DNA from 3 places in the Embleya sp. NPDC008237 genome. Region 3 is predicted to be linked to each of the others. Evidence: predicted binding sites of a transcription regulator. Region 3 holds the regulator's gene; each other region holds the start of a gene.

Region 1 (7,437 bases), on a different contig from region 3:
CGCGAGCGCGGCCTTGCTCGCCGGATAGGCCTGAAGCGCGGCGAGTTCGCCGAACGCCTCGGTGGCCTTCGCCGCGCCCGCCTCGTCGCCCGCCAGACACAACTCGGCCACCTCGACCGGCCAGTTCGGCTGGGCCGTCGTGGAGTTGGAGCTGATCAGCACGACGGACGCGTTCGTCCCGGCCGCCAGCAGCGGGCGCAGCCCCTCCAGGAGGGCGATCGCGCCGAAGTAGTTCACCGCCACCAGCAGGCCGCCCGAGCGCCCGGTGGCCGCCGCCAGCCCGGCGAACGGCACGAAGCCGTCGAGCACGCCGCCGGACAGCTCGGTGACCTTCGTGATCGCCTCGGTGCGGCCCTCGGTGGTGCTCAGGTCCACCTCGACGTCGGCGTCGTGCAGGTCGACGCCGATCACCCGGTGACCGTCCGCCTCCAGCCGGGCCTTGGTGGCGGCGCCCAGGCCCGAGGCCGCGCCGGTGATCGCGTAGGTACCCATGCTTCTCCTTCGATGGTGCTCGACCGACAGTGCTCGACGACAGTCGCCCGACCAGGCTTCTGACGGACCGTCAGTCAACGGCTCCGGGCACTCTCGCAGATCGGGCCGGCACCGGAAAGGCCGACGGGCCCGACCGCTGGAAAGCGGTCGGGCCCGTCGGGGGTGTCGCGGGTGAAACTAGTGCGAGTGGCCGTGGCCGCCGTGGCTGTGCGCGGCGGGCTCCTCCTCGGCCGGCTTCTCGACGACCAGGGTCTCGGTCGTGAGCAGCAGCGACGCGATCGACGCGGCGTTCTGCAGCGCGGAACGGGTCACCTTGACCGGGTCGATGACGCCCGAGTCGACCAGGTTGCCGTACTCGCCGGTGGCGGCGTTGAAGCCGTGCCCGACGCCGAGCTCCTGCACCTTGTTCACGATCACGTAGCCCTCGAGGCCCGCGTTCTCGGCGATCCAGCGCAGCGGCTCGACCGCGGCGCGGCGCACGACCGAGACGCCGGTCGCGATGTCGCCGGTCTGGCCGAGGTTGTCGGCGAGCACGGAGACGGCGTGTACCAGGGCGGTGCCGCCGCCGGCGACGATGCCCTCCTCGATGGCCGCGCGGGTCGCGGAGACCGCGTCCTCGAGACGGTGCTTCTTCTCCTTGAGCTCGACCTCGGTGGCCGCGCCCACGCGGATCACGCACACGCCGCCGGCCAGCTTCGCGAGGCGCTCCTGGAGCTTCTCGCGGTCCCAGTCGGAGTCCGTGTCGTCGATCTCGCGCTTGATCTGCTTGACCCGGTCGGCGATCGCGGCGGCGTCGCCGGCGCCGTCCACCAGGGTGGTCGCGTCCTTGGTGATGGTGATGCGACGGGCACTGCCGAGCACCTCCAGGCCGACCTGGTCGAGCTTGAGGCCGACCTCGGGGGCGATGACCTGACCGCCGGTCAGGATCGCCATGTCCTCCAGCATCGCCTTGCGGCGGTCGCCGAAGCCCGGGGCCTTGACCGCGACGGCGTTGAACGTGCCGCGGATCTTGTTCACGACCAGGGTCGACAGCGCCTCGCCGTCGACGTCCTCGGCGACGATCAGCAGCGGCTTGGACGCGCCGGCCTGGATGATCTTCTCGAGCAGCGGGAGCAGCTCGGCGATGGCCGAGATCTTGCCCTGGTGGATCAGGATGTACGGGTCGTCGAGGACGGCCTCCATACGCTCCTGGTCGGTGACCATGTACGGCGACAGGTAGCCCTTGTCGAACTGGAGGCCCTCGGCGAACTCCAGCTCCAGACCCATGGTCTGGGACTCCTCGACGGTGATCACACCGTCCTTGCCGACCTTGTCCATGGCCTCGGCGATCAGCTCGCCGATCTGCTTGTCCTGCGCCGAGAGCGCGGCGACGGCGGCGATGTCGTCCTTGCCGTCGATCGCGCGGGCGGTCTTGAGCAGCTGCTCGGACACCGCGGCGACGGCGAGGTCGATGCCCTTCTTCAGGTCCATCGGGGCCGCACCGGCGGCCACGTTGCGCAGACCCTCGCGCACCAGCGCCTGGGCGAGCACCGTCGCGGTGGTGGTGCCGTCACCCGCGATGTCGTTGGTCTTGGTCGCGACTTCCTTGGCCAGCTGCGCGCCGAGGTTCTCGTACGGGTCCTCGAGCTCCACCTCACGGGCGATCGTCACGCCGTCGTTGGTGATGGTCGGGGCACCGAACTTCTTGTCGATCACGACGTTGCGGCCCTTCGGGCCGAGCGTGACCTTGACGGTGTCGGCCAGCGCGTTGACGCCGCGCTCCAGCGACCGTCGGGCCTTCTCGTCGAACTGGAGGATCTTCGCCATGAGGGTCTTCGTCCTTAAAGGTTGCTAGTCGACGTCGTACAACCGACTCCGCCCCGGGTCCACCGGCCGCGAGGGCAGGGCGATCCGGGGCGGGGTCGTCGAACCGTCACCGGTTCCGGCGCGTCAGCGCGATGTCACTTCTCGATGATCGCGAGCACGTCGCGGGCCGAGAGAACGAGGTATTCCTCGCCGTTGTACTTCACCTCGGTGCCGCCGTACTTGCTGTACAGCACGGTGTCACCGACGCTCACGTCGAGCGGCAGACGCTGACCGTCCTCGAAACGACCCGGGCCCACGGCCAGGACGACGCCCTCCTGGGGCTTCTCCTTGGCGGTGTCCGGGATCACGAGACCCGACGCGGTGGTCTGCTCGGCCTCAAGCGTCTGAACCACGATGCGGTCCTCGAGCGGCTTGATGGCAACCTTGGTGTTGGCGGTCGTCACGATGCGACCTCCCCCTTCGGAGATCTCACGGAAAAATGTCTGTCGGCGATGGGACAGATCCGTCGTCGCGGGTGCCGGACCTGCTCGTATCGCACTGGCACACTCATGGGGAGAGTGCCAGCACAGACACTAGGTGGCGGTTAGCACTCCGTCAACCAGAGTGCCAGATTCAGCGCGTCGGATCGCATTGTTCATACCGGTGGCCGTCGAATCGGCGGGCCGACTCGCTCGGCGAGAATGACCGCGTGCACACCGAAGCTTTCACCGCGCTGCTCACCGACGAGGGCCGTTCGCTGCTGGACCTGCTCGCCGACCACGCGGTCGGCGACGAGTTGTCGCTGGCCACCCGGCTGCGTCGGGAACACCCGCCCGAGCTGGTGGCCGCGGCGCTCACCCAGTCCCGGCTGCGGCAGCGCGGGCGGGCCAAGTTCGGCGCGGACGCGGCGCGGATGTACTTCACCCCCAATGGGCTGGAACAGTCCACCCGTACCTCGGTGGCCGAGCACCGGGCCGCCCGGCTGGTCGCGGCCGGCGGCATCGACCGGGCCGTGGACCTGTGCTGCGGCATCGGCGGCGACGCGCTCGCGCTGGCCCGCGCCGGGATCGCCGTACACGCGGTCGACCTGGACCCGCTGACCTGCGCGGTGGCCCGGGCCAACGCCGAGGCGCTGGGCCTGGCCCGGCTGCTCACGGTCGAGTGCGCGGACGTGACCGAGGTGGACCTCGACGGCTACGACGCGGCCCTGATCGACCCGGCCCGGCGCACCGCACGCGGACGCACCTTCGACCCGGAGGCCTACGCGCCGCCGTTCTCGTTCCTGACCACCCTCGCCGCCCGGGTGCCCTGCGGCGCGGCCAAGGTCGCGCCGGGCATCCCGCACGAGATCGTGCCCGCGGGCATGGAGGCCGAGTGGGTCTCCGATCGCGGCGACGTCAAGGAGGCGGTGCTGTGGTGGGGCCGGCTCGCGCACACCGCCCTGCGCGCCACCGTGCTGCCCGGCGGCGCGGCGCTGACCTCGGGCCGGGCCCGCCCGGCGCCGGTGGGCCCGATCCGCCGTTACCTCTACGAGCCGGACGGTGCGGTGATCCGGGCGCACCTGGTGTCCGAGGTCGGCGACTTGGTGGACGGCAACCTGGTGGACGAGACGATCGCCTACCTGACCTCGGACCGGCTGGTGGGCACGGAGTTCGCGAGCGTGTACGAGATCACCGACGTGCTGCCGTTCAACCTGAAGCGGCTCAAGGCGCTGTTGCGCGAGCGCGGGGTCGGCAACCTCACGGTCAAGAAGCGCGGCTCGGCGGTCGAGCCGGAGGAGGTCCGCCGCCGGGTCAGGCCGACCGGCCCGAACGCGGCCACGGTGCTGCTGACCCGGGTGGCGGGCGCGCCCACGATGCTGATCGGGCAACCGGTGTCGACGGCGTAGGCGGGCGGCCTTCCGCCCGTCCCGCGGCCCCGCCGGGACCGCCGGACAAAGCCTGGCTAGCCGATGTAGTCCTCCAGGCGGGCGATCGTGTAGCCCTGGGCCTGGATCTTGCGCAGCATGTTGCCGAACATCTCGGTCATCGTGGTGCCCTTGAGTTCACTCGGCCCGCGGAAGTGGGCCAGGATGATGTCGCCCGGGTGCAGCTTCTTCTCCCCGACGTACTGCATGTCGTTGATCTGCATCGACTCCTGCCACTTCACGATGGCGTCGATCCCGCCGCAGCCGCCGGCCACCGTCTGCGTGGTCGCGTTCCAGTTGCCGTAGGGCGGGCGGAACAGCGTCGGACGCTTGCCGTAGATCTCGGCGAGCCGGTCCTGCTGTCCGCAGATCTGATGCTTCTGCGCGTCCGCGCTCAGGGTCTTGAGGTCGGGGTGGGACAGCGTGTGGTTCTGCACCGTGGCGCCCAGCGCCTGGAGCTTGCGGAAGTATTCCGGGTCCTGCCGCACGTAGGTGTCGTTGAGGAACATCGACACCGGGATCCGCAGGTCCCGCATCATGTCCAGGAACTCGGGGGCCTTCTCGGCCCCGTCGTCGATCGTGATGAACACGATCTTCTCCTGGGTGGGAATCTTCTCCACCACCGGTGGCTTGGCCCCGCCGGCCTTGATCGGCTTGACCGCGGGCGGTGCGGGCGGCGGCGCGAACGGCTTCAGGTTCCACTTGGCGGCGAGCACGGCCGAGTCGGCGCCCGGGGTGTCCGGCTTCGCGGCGGGGGTGGGCTTGGCGGGGCCCGGGCCGGTGACCGCGCCGTCGGAGGGTCGCCCGCTCGCCTTCACCGACGCGGTGTCGTCGGAGCCGCCGCAGCCGGTCAGTGCGACCAGCAGTAGGCCGGCCACGCCGACCCCGATCGAGGCGAGGGCCGCACGCCGCCGCTTTTGTACCGTTCGATGCACCACTGTCGCCGGGGCCTTTCGCTCGCCTGGTCGGATCCGGCCCACGCTACGCGCCGCGGCGGCCTGTCACGGTCCGGACAAGCCCTGTCCAAGGGACTGTCGAAGGACTGTTGAGCAGCCGATGAGCTGGGCACACTCCCGGCAAGGCCAATGGCACGTGCGGCGGCACGCAGCCATCAGCCAAGGCACTCGACCCGCGTCCGGCTTGCGAATGGCCTCCTCGTCGGATGCGGGTCGGGTGTTGCGCGGACCGAGAGCGCGCCCGGAGCCGGTGTCGGCCCGTGACCGACTCCGCCGGTCACGGGCCGACGCTGAGCCGTTCGAAGCTCCACTCGTGCGGCGGTCGGGCGACCAGGGTGGCCGGCGGGTCGGGCAGCGGCACCGGCGAACCGGTCCACAGCGCGATCACCACCACCCGATCGCCGCCCTGTTCGTCCGTGGCGGCGAATACCTCGACCCGTTCCAGGCCGGGCGCGCCGACCACGGCCGGCAGGGCCGAGGCATGCACCCACTCGGCCAGCGCCGCCCCCCGACCGACCTCGGTCCTGGCCTCCCACATCGCCGCGATCGCCATCCGGTCCCTTCCGTTCGCTCGGACGTCTCGTGTGCCTCGGCGCCGCTACGAAAGTGCCTGCGACACCGTGACCGGCATCGAGGAGTCGGCCGGGATGGACAGCGTGGAGGGCGCCCGGTCCCGGGCGACCATCTCGGCGCCGAGCGCGGCGACCATCGCGCCGTTGTCGGTGCACAGGCCCGGCCGCGGCACCCGCAGGACGATCCCGGCCGCGTCGCAGCGCTCCTGCGCCAGCGCGCGCAGGCGGGAGTTGGCGGAGACGCCGCCGCCCATCATCAGGTGCTCGACGCCGTTCTCCTTGCAGGCCCGGATCGCCTTGCGGGTCAGCACGTCCACGACCGCCTCCTGGAAGGAGGCCGCGACGTCCGCCACCGGCACCGTCTCGCCGGCCCGCTGCCGGGCCTCGACCCAGCGCGCGACCGAGGTCTTGAGGCCGGAGAAGGAGAAGTCGAAGGGCGCGTCCCGCGGCCCGGTCAGCCCACGCGGGAACGCGATCGCCGAGCGGTCGCCCTCGCGCGCCCACCGGTCGATCACCGGTCCGCCCGGGAAACCGAGCCCGAGCACGCGCGCGACCTTGTCGAAGGCCTCGCCGGCCGCGTCGTCGATGGTCGACCCGAGCGGCCGCACGTCGGCGGTGATGTCCGGGACCAGAAGCAGCGAGGAATGCCCCCCGGAGACCAGCAGCGCCATGCACGGCTCGGGCAGCTTGCCGTGCTCCAGCTGGTCGACGCACACGTGCGAGGCCAGGTGGTTGACGCCATACAGCGGCTTGTCCAGCGCGACCGCGTAGCCCTTCGCCGCCGCGACGCCGACCAGCAGCGCACCCGCCAGGCCGGGACCCGAGGTCACCGCGATCGCGTCGATGTCGTGCATCGTGACGCCGGCGTCGGCGAGTGCCCGACGCACCGTCGGCACCATCGCCTCCAGGTGCGCACGACTGGCCACCTCCGGTACGACACCGCCGAACCTGGCGTGTTCGTCGACGCTGGAGGCAACCGCGTCGGCGAGCAGCGTGGTGCCGCGCACGATGCCGATACCCGTCTCGTCGCACGAGGTCTCGATGCCCAGGACGAGTGGTTCGTCAGCCACCGGTGGCCGTTCCTTCCCGACGTTCCCGGAGATCGCAGCGCATCACCAGCGCATCCACGTTGGCGGGCTGGTAGTAGCCCCGCCGCACGCCGATCCCCTTGAATCCGAAGCGCTCGTAGAGCGCCTGTGCGCGGGAGTTGTCCACGCGCACCTCCAGCAGTACGTCCCGACAGCCGCGTTCGACCGCCAGGTCGAGCAGCTCGGTCAACAGCACCGCGCCCAGGCCCTTCCCCCACCGATCGCGGCGCACCCCGATCGTCTGCACGTCGCCCTCGTCCCCGATCACCGCGAGCCCGGCATACCCGGCCAGCCCCCCGGCGTCGTCCTCGGCGACCACGTAATAGCGCAACTCGGGCTCGGACAACTCCGACCAGAACATCCCGGCCGACCACGCATCCTCGACGAACAGCTCATGCTCGAGTCGCATGACGTCCTCGATGTCCCACCACCGCATCCGCCGCAGCCGAGGCCCGGTCTCCATGCCCGAAGTCTATCGACAGCCCAACCAAGCCCTCACCGCATCCAACCCCAGCCCATCAAACACTCCACCCCAACCACCCCAACCAAAACCCGAACCCAACAAACCCACCCAACCGACACTTGAGGCGAACCAGCCCGGCCGGCGCATGAGGCCACTCAGCCCGGCCGGCGCTTGA
Region 2 (7,437 bases), on a different contig from region 3:
ACGCCGACGCGGTCATGCTCGCCGCGTGGTTCCACGACGCGGTCTACGACCCCGCCCGGGCCGACAACGAGGAGCGCAGCGCGCGGCTGGCCGAACGCGGCCTGCGCGAGGCGGGCGTGGCGCCGGCCCTGGTCGCCGAGACGGTGCGCCTGGTCCGGGTGACCGCCGAGCACGCGCCCGGGGAGTCCGACCACAACGCGCACGTGTTGTGCGATGCGGACCTGGCCATCCTGGCCGCCGACCGCGAGCGCTACGAGGCGTACACGGCGGCGGTCCGCGAGGAGTACGCGTTCGTCCCGGACGAGGCGTTCCGGGCCGCCCGCGCCGCGGTACTGCGCGACCTGATGTCGCTGCCCCGGCTGTTCCACACCCGACTGGGCGCGGCCCGGTACGAGGAGGCGGCCCGCTACAACATGCGCGCCGAGCTGGAGCGGCTGGAGGGCACCATCCCGCGTCAGCAGTCCTGACCGACCCGCCGCCGACCGTCAGCGCGGTCGGTACCGCTTGCGCCGGCGCAGGCCCGCCGCGGTCAGCCGGACCACCAGTTCCCGGCTGGAGACCGGCTCGGCCCCCTGGGCCAGTGCCTGCGCGTACAGGTCGGCCGGGACGTCGTAGTGATCCCGGTCGAACGCACGTTCCGGCGCGCCGAGCGCGCGGGCGAACGCGTGCAGCTCGGCATGCGAGACGTCGCTGACGAGGTGCGACCACAGTCGCCCGCGTCCGGGCCAGGCCGGGGGATCGATGAGGAGAGCCACACGCTCGATTCTCGTATACGTCGCGATCACGCACACTTGTGGACCATGAGCAAGGATCCGACCGACGCCGCCCTGTTGACCGCCCGCGCCCTGGTCCTGGCCGATCTGCGCACGCACGGCGTCGAGACCCCCGAGACCGTGACCGTGGTCGAGCACGCCCTGGTCGAGCGCAAGTGGTGGGTCGAGCAGTGGCCCGACGGCGCCGCGTACGTCCCCGGACTGATCGGGCAGGACGTCCAGGAGGCACTGACCGAACAGGGCACGGTGTGGCCGCCGTGCCCGCGGCACGACGACCACCCGCTCTACCTCGAACCCGAGCTCGGGGAGGACCCGCACTGGGTCTGCGAACGCGACGCCGAGGTGATCGCCCCGCTCGGCGGCCTCGCCCCGACTCAGCCACCGAACGAACGTGCGGTCAACGACGCGTAGATCGGCCGTTCGCCACCGACCGCGTACGCGCCGACCAGCCGCTCGCTCTGCGCCCGGCCCACGGTGACACCGGCGTGCGAGTGCTCCGGGGGCCGGCGCCACCGGGTGGGCGCCGGCGTCGTCCAGCGTGCGCTCGGCGCGCCGCTGCTCCTCGGCGTCGGCGGCGCGCGGGTCCGAAGACCTCTCCGCCGTATTACCTCGAGGGAAAGTCCGAGGTGTCCAGTTCGATACCGAAGGGCCCGGGGACGGCGACCGATCCGCCGAAATCGACGCGCTGGATGCGCTGGTAGACCTTGCCGTCCGGCTCGGAGTACAACGTCGCCGCCGGGCCGTCCTTGTCCCAGCGATCGACGAGCAGGTAGAGCGGAATCGGCCCGTGTGCGTATGCCCGCAGCTTGTCGACACGATCGGTGTCCGCGTTGCTCGGGGAGGTGATCTCGGCGACGAGAAGAACCCGATCCGCCGGAGTCGGCGTGGCGACGTCTTCCCGTGCCACCACCACCAGGTCGGGAATACACAGCCGACCGACCGACATGATCTCCACGCCGAGATGCTGAAAGACACCGCATCCTTCGGGGGCGGCCCGGCGCAGCTGCCAATGGAGGTCGTCCGCGATCAATTCGTGCCTGTGTCCCGGAGGCGGCGACATCGTGATGTTCTCTCCGTCGAACTCGGCGCGCCAGCCTTCGGGCGCCTCCAATTCCTTCCACATGGTCACGATGTCGCGCCAGGCGGTGGTCACTTCGATCACGGGTGCGGTCAACTCGTCCACCTCGCCCACCTCGATCCATGTCGTACGAGAACGACGCTACGGCCGCCCGGAGACCGTTTCAGGGTAAGTCGCCATCGCCACTCGAACGAGCGAACACGGCTTCGAACACGCGGAAACGCGAAAGAGGCGGTCCCCCGAAAGGGACCGCCTCTTCCGTAAAACAACCGACCGTGGGTCGGGACCACCGATCCTCAGTGGATCAGAAGTCCATGCCGCCCATGTCCGGGGCGCCGCCGCCGGCCGGAGCGGCGTTCTTCTCCGGCTTGTCGGCGATGACGGCCTCGGTGGTCAGGAACAGCGCGGCGATCGACGCGGCGTTCTGCAGCGCGGAACGGGTGACCTTCGCCGGGTCGATGATGCCCTCGGCGATGAGGTCCACGTACTCGCCGGTCGCGGCGTTGAGGCCGTGACCCGGGGTCAGGTTGCGCACCTTCTCCACAACCACGCCGCCCTCGAGGCCGGCGTTGACCGCGATCTGCTTGAGCGGGGCCTCGACGGCCAGGCGCACGATGTTCGCGCCGGTGGCCTCGTCGCCGTCCAGCTCGAGCTTGTCGAACGCGATGGTGGACGCCTGGAGCAGGGCCACGCCACCACCGGCGACGATGCCCTCCTCGACGGCGGCCTTCGCGTTGCGCACCGCGTCCTCGATGCGGTGCTTGCGCTCCTTGAGCTCGACCTCGGTCGCGGCACCGGCCTTGATCACGGCCACGCCGCCGGCCAGCTTCGCGAGGCGCTCCTGGAGCTTCTCGCGGTCGTAGTCCGAGTCCGAGTTCTCGATCTCGGCGCGGATCTGGTTGACCCGACCCGCGACCTGGTCCGAGTCACCGGCGCCGTCGACGATGGTGGTCTCGTCCTTGGTGACGACGACCTTGCGGGCGCGGCCGAGGAGTTCGAGACCCGCGGTGTCGAGCTTGAGGCCGACCTCCTCGGAGATGACCTGGCCACCGGTGAGGATGGCGATGTCGCCGAGCATGGCCTTGCGACGGTCGCCGAAGCCCGGAGCCTTGACGGCGACGGACTTGAAGGTGCCGCGGATCTTGTTGACGACGAGCGTGGCCAGGGCCTCGCCCTCGACGTCCTCGGAGATGATCATGAGCGGCTTGCCCGACTGCATGACCTTCTCCAGCAGCGGGAGGAGGTCCTTCACCGAGGTGATCTTCGAGTTGACGATGAGCACGTAGGCGTCTTCGAGGACGGCCTCCATGCGCTCCATGTCGGTCGCGAAGTACGGCGAGATGTAGCCCTTGTCGAAGCGCATGCCCTCGGTGAGCTCGAGCTCGAGACCGAAGGTGTTGCTCTCCTCGACGGTGATGACGCCTTCCTTGCCGACCTTGTCCATGGCCTCGGCGATCATCTCGCCGATCAGGGGGTCAGCGGCGGAGATCGAGGCGGTGGAGGCGATCTGCTCCTTCGTCTCGACGTCCTTGGCGAGCGCGAGCAGCTGCTCGGAGACGGCCTCGACGGCCTTCTCGATGCCACGCTTGAGGGCCATCGGGTTCGCGCCGGCGGCCACGTTGCGCAGGCCCTCGCGAACGAGCGCCTGGGCGAGGACGGTCGCGGTCGTCGTACCGTCACCGGCGACGTCGTCCGTCTTCTTCGCGACCTCCTTGACCAGCTCGGCACCGATCTTCTCGTACGGGTCCTCGAGCTCGATCTCCTTGGCGATGCTCACACCATCGTTGGTGATGGTGGGCGCACCCCACTTCTTCTCGAGCACGACGTTGCGGCCCTTGGGGCCCAGCGTGACCTTGACGGCGTCGGCGAGCTGGTTCATCCCGCGCTCGAGGCCGCGGCGCGCTTCCTCGTTGAACGCGATGATCTTGGCCATGTGGTGAAGTCCTCCCAGAACGGGGGTGAGTGCCGGACCGCACTGGCGCCCGCGACGGACGACCCGACCACCGCGAGGATCCCTCCCTCACGGGTGCCGAGCCTCACCGGCCCGGTCCGTTTCTGTCACTCTCACATCCAGAGTGCTAACGCCAATGATTAGCACTCGACCATGCCGAGTGCAAGCGCAACGGGAGGTCTCGACCCGTCCGCGTGCACGCCCGCGTGTGTCGCACGTGGGGCGGGCCGCACCGGAGACGACGGGTCGCGGGCGGGCCCGGGGCCGGACGCGCAACGACCGGGGCCCGGCCCCCGCGTGGCGGGAAGGCCGGGCCCCGGTCACCGATCGACCCGATTCGACGATCCGGCAAGGGATCGGTGGGAATCGGAGGATCGGACAAGATGTGTGCTGCGGTGTGTCGTGCAGTCCGTGGTGTGGACCGTTTCAAGCAGAGGAGCGGATTGCCCCCTGGTTCAGGCGGTGACGCGGACCATGTCGGCCTGCGGCCCCTTCTGCCCCTGCGAGATCTCGAACTCGACTCGCTGCCCCTCCTCGAGCGTCCGGTACCCGTCCATCTGGATCGCGCTGTAGTGGACGAAAACGTCCGCACCACCGTCGACCGCGATGAAGCCGTACCCCTTCTCCGCGTTGAACCACTTGACGGCGCCCTGAGCCATTCCTAACTCCCCTGTTACTGGCCCTTTCACGGATACTGCACGCCGCAGCTCCGGGTTCGTATCCAGAAGGACCCGGCCTTCCGCTACGACCGCGGCTGAATGTATCCGGACGGATGCCCGGAGCAACAGGTCAATCGGACGAGAATTCCCGAGTGAATAAAGACCGCATTCTTCGCGAGTCACCAGGAAAGCCGTATTTCAATTCGTCAGGAAAGCGACCTTCCGCACATAACGGGTGTGATCCCGACCACGGGTTTACCGACGCGTCGCCGCCAAAGCCGGGAAATGGACCCGGTTAAACACGTGTAACGATCACCCTCTCCGGGTGACGAAGAAATCCGCCGCCCGGTGCTCCGGGCGGCGGATTTCTCGGTTCCGTTTCGTGCCCGAGTCGATGAAGATCGGGACCGTCGGCCTATCGCGTCAGCAACCGCCCGCGACCGCCGGGATGATCGAAACGGTGCCCTTGTCGGGGGTGGCCGTGGCGAGACCGTCCGCGAAGCGCACGTCCTCGTCGTCCACGTACAGATTCACAAAGCGACGCAGCTTGCCCTCGTCGTCGAGGATGCGCGCGCGAATTCCGGTGTGATCCTTTTCCAAGGCATCCAGGACCTCGGCGAGGGTCGTCCCCTCGACGGACACCTCGGCCGCCCCGCCCGTGTAGGTGCGCAGGATCGTCGGGATGCGAACGGAGACGCTCATGCCAGGCCGGCCTTTCGGAAGGAATCCAGAGTGGGTCGAATGGTCGCGGTGGCGCCGGTGGTCGGCGTGACCGCGTCCAACGTCTTGAGGCCGTCACCCGTGTTGAGCACGACCGTCTCGGCGTCCGGGTCCAGCGCGCCGGACGCGAGCAGTTTGCGCAGGCAGCCGACGGTCACGCCGCCGGCGGTCTCGCCGAAGATGCCCTCGGTGCGGGCCAGCAGCTTCATCGCCTCGACCACCTCGGCGTCGGTCACGTCCTCCACCGCGCCGCCGGTGCGCTTGCACACGTCCAGCACGTACGGGCCGTCGGCCGGGTTGCCGATCGCGAGCGACTTGGCGATCGTGTCCGGTCGCACCGGGCGGATCACGTCCTGGCCGGCCTTCCACGCCGCCGCAACCGGGGAGCACCCGGTGGCCTGCGCGCCGAAGATCTTGTACGGGGTGTCCTCGACCAGGCCCAGTGCGATCAGCTCGCGGAAACCCTTGTCGATCTTGGTCAGCTGCGAACCGGACGCGATCGGGATGACGATCTGCTCGGGCAGCCGCCAGCCGAGCTGTTCGGCGATCTCGTAGGCCAGCGTCTTGGAACCCTCGCCGTAGTACGGCCGCAGGTTCACGTTGACGAAGCCCCAGTCCTCGCCGGCCGGGTCGCCGATCAACTCCGAGCAGAACCGGTTGACCTCGTCGTAGGTGCCCTCGATGGCGACCAGCTCGCCGCCGTAGACGGCCGCCGTGACGACCTTGCCGGCCTCCAGGTCGGCCGGGATGAACACGCAGCTGCGCAGGCCCGCCCGAGCGGCGGCGGCGCCCACCGCGCCGGCCAGGTTGCCGGTGGAGGAGCAGGAGAGGGTGGTGAAGCCGAAGGTGCGTGCGGCCTCGACGGCGATCGCGACCACGCGGTCCTTGAAGGAGTGCGTCGGGTTGCCCGAGTCGTCCTTGACGTGCAGCTTCGCGATGCCCAGCTCGCGGCCCAGGTTCTCGGCCCGGACGAGCTTGGTGAAACCGGGGTTCAGGTTGGGCCGGGACGCGACGTCCGCGGCGACCGGCAGGAGCGGTGCATAGCGCCAGATGTTCTGCGGGCCGGCCTCGATCTGCTCTCGCGTGACGGTGCCGAAGTCGTAGGCGACCTCGAGCGGGCCGAAACAGGACTCGCAGGCGTACTTCGGGCCGAGTTCGGTGCGTTCGCCGCACTCGCGACACGACAGCGCGACGGCCGGACCGAAGGCGGTGGAGGTGGCGCTGGTGGAGCGGGTGGCGGTGGGTGTCGCCATGGCGAGGGCCTTTCTGTCCTCATCTTTACCCGTGGGGTCCCACGGGCCGGACTTGGCACCTGTCCGATCCGCCGGTGCTCGCTCGCGCCGAAAGCGCGTCACGAGGAATGACGATCGGATGGTTGCCGGGGCTTCAACGGGCCGTTCCCTCTGCCCCTCTGGATGAGCTGCTATGGCGGTGGACACACCCGTCGCCGGGTGGCCGGTCCGCGTTTGTCCGGCTCGACGTGCGATCGTCGTATCCGGTGACGACGACTGTAACCGAACCGGTGCCGCGTCGATCATCCGGTCCACCTCGCGAGACGATAAAGGGTGACCGCGACCGAGGCCGGAACACCGGCGACGACAGGGGATTTCGAACGTGCAGCCCGAGGTGAGCGCCTGGCTTCGACGACGGTCCTCCGTCGCCGCGGACTGGCCCGTCGACAAGCTTCTTGACGCCAAACGCGACACCCGGGTCAGCGTCGTCCTGCCCGCGTTGAACGAGGCGGCGACCGTCGGGGACATCGTCAAGGTGATCCGGACCGAGCTGATCGAGCGCGCGCCGCTGGTGGACGAGCTCGTGGTGGTCGACTCCGGATCCACCGACGACACCGCCGGGGTCGCCGCCGACGCGGGCGCGCGGGTCGTGCACCGCGACGACATCCTGCCCACGCTGGCGGCCGTACGCGGCAAGGGCGAGGTGTTGTGGCGCTCGCTCCTGGTCACCGACGGCGACATCGTGGCGTTCGTGGACGCCGACCTGAAGGACTTCTCGGCGGACTTCGTCACCGGGATCCTGGGCCCGCTGCTGACCGACTCCACGGTTCGACTGGTCAAGGCCATGTACGACCGGCCGCTGGAGATCGGCGACACGATCGTGCCCGCGGGCGGCGGCCGGGTCACCGAGTTGGTCGCCCGCCCCCTGCTCAACCTGCACTGGCCGGAACTGGCCGGTTTCGTCCAGCCGCTCGGCGGCGAGTACGCGGCCCGGCGCTCGCTCCTGGAACAGCTGCCCTTCCCG
Region 3 (7,437 bases):
ACCGGGGCCGACCTCGCCCTCGCCCGCGAGCTGGATCCGGGTGCCGCTGTCCACGCCCGCCGGGATCTTGACGGTGAGCGTGCGCCGCGCGCGGATCCGCCCGTCGCCCGCGCACTCGGGGCACGGGTGCGGGACCACGGTGCCGAAGCCCTGGCACTGCGGACACGGCCGCGACGTCATGACCTGGCCCAGGAAGGACTTGGTGACCTGGCTGACCTCGCCGCGCCCGCGACACATGTCGCAGGTCTGCGCCGAGGTACCCGGGGCCGCGCCCTCGCCGTTGCACGTATTGCACGTGACGGCGGTGTCCACCTGGATTTCCCGGGTGGTGCCGAACGCGGCCTCTTCGAGGGTGATCTCGATCCGGATCATCGCGTCCTGGCCGCGGCGCGTGCGCGAGCGCGGTCCGCGCTGGCTGGCCTGGCCGAAGAACGCGTCCATGATGTCGCTGAAGCCGAAGCCGGCCTGGCCGAAGCCGCCGCCCGCGCCGCCCCCGGAGGACAGCGGGTCGCCGCCGAGGTCGTACATCTGTCGCTTCTGCGGGTCCGAGAGGACCTCGTAGGCGTTGTTGATCTCCTTGAACCGGTCCTGCGTCTTCGGGTCCGGATTGACGTCCGGGTGCAGCTCCCGAGCGAGCCGGCGGAAGGCCTTCTTGATTTCCTCCGGGGTGGCGTCCCGCCGCACCCCGAGGACCTCGTAGTAATCGGTAGCCAACTCTACGACTCCGCGAGGATCTGTCCGACGTACCGTGCCACGGCGCGCACCGCTCCCATCGTTCCGGGGTAGTCCATTCGGGTCGGCCCGAGCACCCCGAGCTTCGCCAGCGTTTCCTGCCCACTGCCGTATCCGACGGCGACCACCGAGGTCGCGGCCAGTCCTTCGTGCATGTTCTCGTGTCCGATCCGCACGACCATGCCCGGGTCGGTCGCCTCACCCAACAGGCGCAGCAGCACGACGTGCTCCTCGAGTGCTTCGAGGACCGGGCGGATCGTGTTCGGGAAGTCCATGCCGAAACGGGTCAGGTTGGCCGTCCCGGCCAGGACGACCTTCTCTTCCTTGTGCTCGACCAGGGTGTCGAGCAGGGTCGCCAGGATGTCCGCCACGATCGGCCGTTCCTCGGCGGTGAACGGCTCGGCGAGATCCTGGACCAACAACGGCACATCGGCGAACCGCTTGCCGGTGATCCGGCTGTTCAGTCGCGCGCGGACGTCGGCGAGCAGGTTCTCGCCGACCGGGCCCGGTGTGTCCATCACCCGCTGCTCGACCCGACCCGTGCTGGTGATCAGCACGAGCATCACGCGCGTGGGCGCCAGGGTGAGCAACTCGACGTGCCGGATCGTCGAGCGGGTCAGCGAGGGGTACTGCACGACGGCGACCTGATGGGTCAGCTGCGCCAGCAGCCGCACCGTCCGGCCCACCACGTCGTCCAGGTCCACCGCGCCGGCCAGGAAGGTCTGGATCGCCCGGCGCTCGGCGCCCGACAGCGGCTTGACGCCCGCGAGCCGGTCGACGAACAGCCGGTAGCCCTTGTCCGTGGGCACGCGGCCGGCGCTGGTGTGGGGCTGCGTGATGTAGCCCTCCTCCTCCAGCGCGGCCATGTCGTTGCGAATGGTGGCCGGGGAGACCCCGAGGTTGTGTCGGTCCGCGAGCGCCTTGGAACCCACCGGCTCCTGGGTCGCCACATAGTCCTGCACGATGGCACGCAGCACGTCCTGCTTGCGATCGTCGAGCATGGTGCGCACCTCCCTGACCCGTTCTTCCACCCGTTGCCGTGTCCCGTCGGCGGTGGTTCGTCCCACTGGTTGGCACTCCGTCCCGCCGAGTGCCAGTGTACGGGTCACCCGATCCGGACCGTACCCCTGAGTCCGTGCCAAGGTTGACGCATGCTACGCGCCGAACAGCCGAAACACGCCACCTGGGAGCCGATCGCACCGGGCGTCCTGCGCCGCCGGCTGCCCGGCCTGGAACTGAATGTGGCGGTCGTCACGGGTCGCGAGGGGATCCTGCTCGTGGACACCGGTTCGCACGACCACGAGGCCGCCGACCTGTTGGCCTCGCTGGCCCGCGAACTGCCCGCGCACGGATTGCCCGACCGGGTGGTCGCGGTGGTGAACACACACGGTCACTTCGACCACTGTTACGGCAACGACGAGGTGCTGCGTGCCTTCCCCGACGCCGAGGTCTGGGGCCACGCGGATCTGCCGGCCTATCTCGAGCGGTACGCCGACGCCGGTCGGGCGAGCGGCATCTCGCACGGCTTCGACCCGGAGCTGATGAACGCCGCGCGGATCGTGCCGCCGACCCGCACGGTGACCCGCGAGCAGCCGGTGACTGTGGACCTGGGCGGGCGCGAGGTGGTGCTGTACGCGCCGGGCCGCGGACACACCGACCACGATGTGGTCGTGCACGTGCCCGACTGCGGCGTGCTGATCGCCGGCGACATGGTGGAGGAGAGCGGGCCGCCGGTGTTCGGCTCGGACGCGTTCGCCGCCGAGTGGAGCGATTCGCTGGCACGGGTCCGGGCGCTGGACGCGAGTGTCTGGCTGCCCGGGCACGGTGCGGTGGTGGACGAGGAGTTCGTGATCCGACAGAACCACTGGCTGGCCGAGGTCGCCGCCGGGCGCGTCGTACCGGACTGACGCACCGTCACCCGGCTAGCGTCACTCTCATGCGCAGCTATGGACCCGAGTCGCTGATCCCGGGATGGAAGAAGGACAAGCCCGTCCCCGAGGTCGAGGCCGAACGCGATCTGGTGGTGGAGGAGGCGTCCACCGGCTTCTGCGGTGCGGTGGTCCGGGTGGAGAAGACCCCGGAGGGGTTCACCGTCACCCTGGAGGATCGGCACGGCCGGCTCCGGGTCTTCCCGCTGGATCCGCGCGGGTTCCTGATCGACGGCGAGGTCGTCACCCTGGTCCGCCCGCGCACGCCCGGACCCGCGCGCACTCCCGGGCGGACCGCGTCGGGTTCGGTGGCGGTCCGGGGCGCCCGGGCCAGGGTGGCGCGGGCCGGCCGGATCTATGTGGAGGGCCGGCACGACGCGGAGTTGGTCGAGCGGGTGTGGGGCGACGACCTGCGGATCGAGGGCGTGGTCGTGGAGTATCTGGAGGGCGTCGACGATCTTCCGGCGCTGGTGCGCGAGTTCGCGCCGGGCCCGGGTCGACGGCTGGGCGTGCTGGTGGACCACCTGGTGCCCGGCTCGAAGGAGAGCCGGATCGCGGCGCAGGTGACCGGTGATCAGGTGCTCGTGGTGGGACACCCCTATATCGACGTGTGGCAGGCGGTCCGGCCGGCGTCGGTGGGCATCGCGGCGTGGCCGGACGTACCGCGCGGTGTGCCGTGGAAGGAAGGGGTCTGCGCGGCGCTCGGCTGGCCGGTGGATCCGCCGCAGGCGTGGCGTCGCATTCTCGCCGCGGTGGATTCGTACCGCGATCTGGAGCCCGCGCTGCTGGGGAGGGTGGAGGAACTGATCGATTTCGTGACATCCCCGTCCGAGGTGTGAGTCGCGTCCGCCGCCCGATGCCCGTTTCCCGGCCGCGGCGCTAGCGTGCTCCGATGCGACAGGAACAGGTCACGCTCGTGCTGCCGGACTCGGCCGGGCCCAAGTACCGGAGATTCGGCGTGTCCGGGGCCGAGTTCGTCCGGGCCGCGTGGTCGGGGAACGGGAAGGCCCGGGAGACGCGCAAGGAGTTCACGGACCCGGCCGCCGCCGTGGTCGCGCTGCGGCGGGAGGCGGACAAGGCGCTGCGGGCCGGGTTCGTCCGGCTGGGCGGGGCGGAGGATCCGGTGGCGCTGGAGTTCATGCCGCCGGGCAAGACCTCGTCGCGGGCACTGGACCTGCATCCGGACGGGCACACGGTGCTGATCGCCTACGGCGGTGCGATCCGTCTCGTGGACGTGGCCACCGGGGTTCGGCGCACGGTGCACGCGGTGCCGACGGCCGAGCGGCTGACCGGCATCGACAGCGTGTTGTTCGACGCGACGGGAACGGCCGTGGTCTACACGGTCGGCGGCGCCACACGCCGGCTCGACCTGACCACCCTGCATGAGGAACAGCTCGCCTGTTACCGGCAGTTCGAGGATGCCCTGTTCAATCCGTACACCGTGCAGCCGTCCTGGGACGCGGCCCGCCGACGACTCGTGGTGTTCGACGCCGGCGACCGGGTGCGCGTCCTGGACGCGGCCGGCACGCAGGTGTTCGAGGTTTCGACGCAGTCGGCGACCACCGAGTGCCGGGGGGCCGCGCTGTCGCCCTCGGGCCGGTTGTTGGCGGTGTGGCGGGTCAGCCGCGGTGTGGTCTACGGGCACCGGGACGCGACCGACGATCCGACCAACGAGGTCGAGGTGTGGGACGTGGAGACCGGTCGCCCGACCGCTCGGGTGCCGCTCGCGTGGGAGATCGGCGACCTCGGCTTCGATCCGAGCGAGACCCTGCTCCTTGTCAACCAGAGGCGGGTGAACGGGCCGTTCGCACTCTCGATCGACACCGGCGAACCGGCCTGGCACTTCACCAACCCGCACCACCCGAACGGCTGGGCCACGTGCTACGCGTGGGCCTACTCGCCGGACGGCGGGCGGATTGCGATCGGCGGCCACCGCACGGGCGCGCTGCACGTGTACGACGCGAACCTGCGCGAGGCGTCCAGCCGCCCGCTCCCCGGCTACGACGACCAACGCGTACGCCGCCTGGCCTTCTCCACCGACGGCACCCTCCTGGCCACGGGCGGCGACTTCGGCCGGGTATTCGTACGGCGGGTGTGAGCGCCCCCGACCGAAGTGCCGCCGAGCGTCAGACGAACCTGGTGGTGTCCAAGGCCGTCGAGAACGGCGCGGGCAGATCGATCTGCTTGCCGAACGGGCCGGTGTAGCTCTCCGTGTAGTCGTCGCCCTTGGGCGCCGAGAAGAGCGTCAGCGAGCATGAAGAGCCACTCGGGCAGGTGACCGGACGTTTGGCGCCCGATCACCCGACCGAGTGAACGACCACGGGGGAAGGGTCTACGGCGTCTTCGCCGACGCCGTCAGGGCGGCGATCGAGTCGTCGGTGCACGTGGCCCAGAAGGTGCCGACGAGGTCCTCCAGGTGGGTCATCGAGTGTGCCGCGTACAGGATGTCCTGGTAGTGGGTGATGTCGTACTGCATCGTGCCCATCGCCACCAGGTCCAGTTCGCGGATGTCGACGGTGCGGAACTCGCGGATCTCGCCGTAGGACGACAGGATCCCCGCGCCGTAGGCCTTGAGTGCGCCCCCCTCGTGCATGACGCCGAATTCCAGGGTGAACCAGAAGACCTTCGAGACGAACTCCAGCGCCTCGCGGCTCTCCACCCGGCGGGCCGCCTCGCCGGCCACCCGGTACAGCGCGGCGAACCGGTCCGAGGCGAGCATGTTGGCGTGCCCGATCACCTCGTGCACGACGTCCGGCTCGGGCGTGTACAGCGGCACGCTGTGGTGGCGGATGTACTGGGTCGAGTGGAAGTACGAGTCGGCCAGTGATCCGTAGAAGTCGCGCAGCGGGACCAGACCGGCCGCGGGCAGGTAACGGAACCCGGTGAGCGGTTGCAGCGCGCCGCTGACCTCCTCCAACTGGGGGATCCGGTCGGTCGGCAGTTTCAGCCGCGCCGTGCCCTCCAGGTAGTCCGAGACCGCGTACTCCGCGTGGGAGACGGACAACTCGTGCGAGACGAGGCGCCAGACCTCGTGCTCCTCTTCGGTGTACTCGACCTCCGGGATCGGGTCGCCGCGCCGGTGGTCCAAGGCCAGCTCCGCGATCCGATTCCGGCGCTCGCGGTACACCGCGTCCGCGAACCCCGGGTGGCTGCGGGACAGCTCGACCTCGACGCCGCCGTCGGCCCTACGGGTGACCGGGGCCAGATACTGGGCCTCCTCGAACATGCCATCTCCTGATCGCATCGGAATCGACTCGCCGGACGAGCCGAGGCACCCACACGCAACCAGTATGCGTCGAATTCCTACCATTCATACCGATCGGGCCGAATGGGGCGACGACGTGGATCAGGTACGAGGGATCGCCTCGGCGCCTATATCGCACCATTTCGACGGCCGTCTCACAAGGGCCACAGGGGTTCCACGGATCGGTCCGGCCGGCATCCGAATCCACCGAGACGGGATTCCGGACCTCGTGACAGGATCGCCCGTACATCGGGGAGGGCACCGTCGGGAGGGGGCGCGGTGGTGGATTCTCGCGGCATGGCCGGGGATCGTTCGAAGCGACGCGATGTGGTCGAGGCGCTCACCGAGACCTCCGACCACCTCGACTTCGCACTCGCCATGGTCCGCCGCATCGTCGGCGATCAGGAGCGACTGACCCAACTGACCGAACGTATCCGCGAGATCGAGACGCGCCTGCGCGACGACCGGTACTACCTCGCCGTGATCGGCGAGTTCTCGGCCGGCAAGAGCACCTTCATCAACGCGCTGCTGGCCGAGGACCTGCTGCCCACCTCGGCGCTGCCCACCACCGGCGCCGCGACCAGGATCACCCACGGTGACGAATTCTCCGTCGAGGTGCGCTTCAACGGCGACGGGATCCGCTACGTCTACCCCTCCGGGCGATACACCGGCGCGGCCAGTCCGCTCGGCCGGATGCTCGCGCATCTCGCCCCGGACGTGCCCGTTCCCGACGACACGGCCGGCATCCTGCGGCTGCTCACCGCCGACGACACGATCGCGCCACGGGTACAGAGCCTGGAGGTCCGCCACCCCGCCGACGCACTGCGCGACGGGCTGGTGATCATCGACACGCCCGGCACCAACGCCCGCGTCGGACACACCGAGATCACCCGCGCGGTGATGCGCGACATCGCCGACGTCGCGGCGGTGCTGACCGCGTCCACGTCGCCCTCGCCGGTGTCGCTGGCCGAGTTCCTGACCGACGCGCTCGACCCCGGGCAACTGCGCCGCTGCATCGTCCTGGTCACCAAGATGGATCACATCGACGAGGACGAACGCGAGGACCTGCTCGCGCACGTCCGGCAGCGGTTCGCCCGGATGCTGGGCACGGCCGACCCGGTGGTCGAACCGGTCGCCGCCGAGCCGGTGGTCCGACTCGCCTCAGGACGACCGCTGCGCGGCCCGGAACAGGCCTACTGGGCCGAGGAGTTCCCGCGCACGGTGGCCCGACTCCGGGACCTGATGCAGCGTCAGCGCATCGTCGCGGTGTCCGACCACCTGCTGCGGCTCCTGGAGGACCTGCTCGACGAACTGCGCCGCGAGGTGACCCTGGCCGAGCAGCGGCTGGACGCGGAGGAAGCCGAACTCGCGGATGCCCGCATCGCCGACATGGCCGCATTCGTCCGGGCCCAACACGGCGAGACCGCGCGCCTGCTCGGCGCCGGCGCCCAGCGTGCCCAACAGGCGGTCGGCGGCATGGCCCCGCAGTGGTGGCGCTACACCCAGGCCGAGATCGACCACGCGCTCGACGGC

The links. Region 3 encodes HrcA, which represses chaperone genes, less so after heat shock. Its sites were predicted from a motif close to TTNGCACTCNGNNNNNCNGAGTGCNAA; they were not measured.
Region 1: groES (co-chaperone GroES) is a predicted target of HrcA. The motif match lies at 2,882-2,908, and genes of this name have one in related genera.
Region 2: groL (chaperonin GroEL) is a predicted target of HrcA. The motif match lies at 3,943-3,969, and genes of this name have one in related genera.

Annotation. Positions count from the first base shown of each region.
Region 1 is NZ_JBIBGL010000008.1:268,159-275,595, forward strand. It holds gene ACFZBU_RS22250 (SDR family oxidoreductase) at 1-492, opposite strand, end outside; gene groL (chaperonin GroEL) at 670-2,298, opposite strand; gene groES (co-chaperone GroES) at 2,433-2,741, opposite strand; gene ACFZBU_RS22265 (methyltransferase domain-containing protein) at 2,987-4,165, shown strand; gene ACFZBU_RS22270 (polysaccharide deacetylase family protein) at 4,222-5,121, opposite strand; gene ACFZBU_RS22275 (hypothetical protein) at 5,417-5,692, opposite strand; gene tsaD (tRNA (adenosine(37)-N6)-threonylcarbamoyltransferase complex transferase subunit TsaD) at 5,738-6,781, opposite strand; gene rimI (ribosomal protein S18-alanine N-acetyltransferase) at 6,774-7,262, opposite strand.
Region 2 is NZ_JBIBGL010000012.1:8,658-16,094, forward strand. It holds gene ACFZBU_RS28750 (metal-dependent phosphohydrolase) at 1-467, shown strand, start outside; gene ACFZBU_RS28755 (DUF4031 domain-containing protein) at 486-755, opposite strand; gene ACFZBU_RS28760 (hypothetical protein) at 801-1,184, shown strand; gene ACFZBU_RS28765 (Uma2 family endonuclease) at 1,378-1,956, opposite strand; gene groL (chaperonin GroEL) at 2,156-3,784, opposite strand; gene ACFZBU_RS28775 (cold-shock protein) at 4,258-4,461, opposite strand; gene ACFZBU_RS28780 (MoaD/ThiS family protein) at 4,885-5,163, opposite strand; gene thrC (threonine synthase) at 5,160-6,434, opposite strand; SAM riboswitch class I at 6,451-6,603, opposite strand; gene ACFZBU_RS28790 (glucosyl-3-phosphoglycerate synthase) at 6,796-7,437, shown strand, end outside.
Region 3 is NZ_JBIBGL010000003.1:525,013-532,449, forward strand. It holds gene dnaJ (molecular chaperone DnaJ) at 1-714, opposite strand, end outside; gene hrcA (heat-inducible transcriptional repressor HrcA) at 717-1,733, opposite strand; gene ACFZBU_RS09250 (MBL fold metallo-hydrolase) at 1,884-2,639, shown strand; gene ACFZBU_RS09255 (DUF3097 domain-containing protein) at 2,669-3,499, shown strand; gene ACFZBU_RS09260 (WD40 repeat domain-containing protein) at 3,553-4,758, shown strand; gene ACFZBU_RS09265 (phenylalanine 4-monooxygenase) at 4,993-5,886, opposite strand; gene ACFZBU_RS09270 (dynamin family protein) at 6,202-7,437, shown strand, end outside.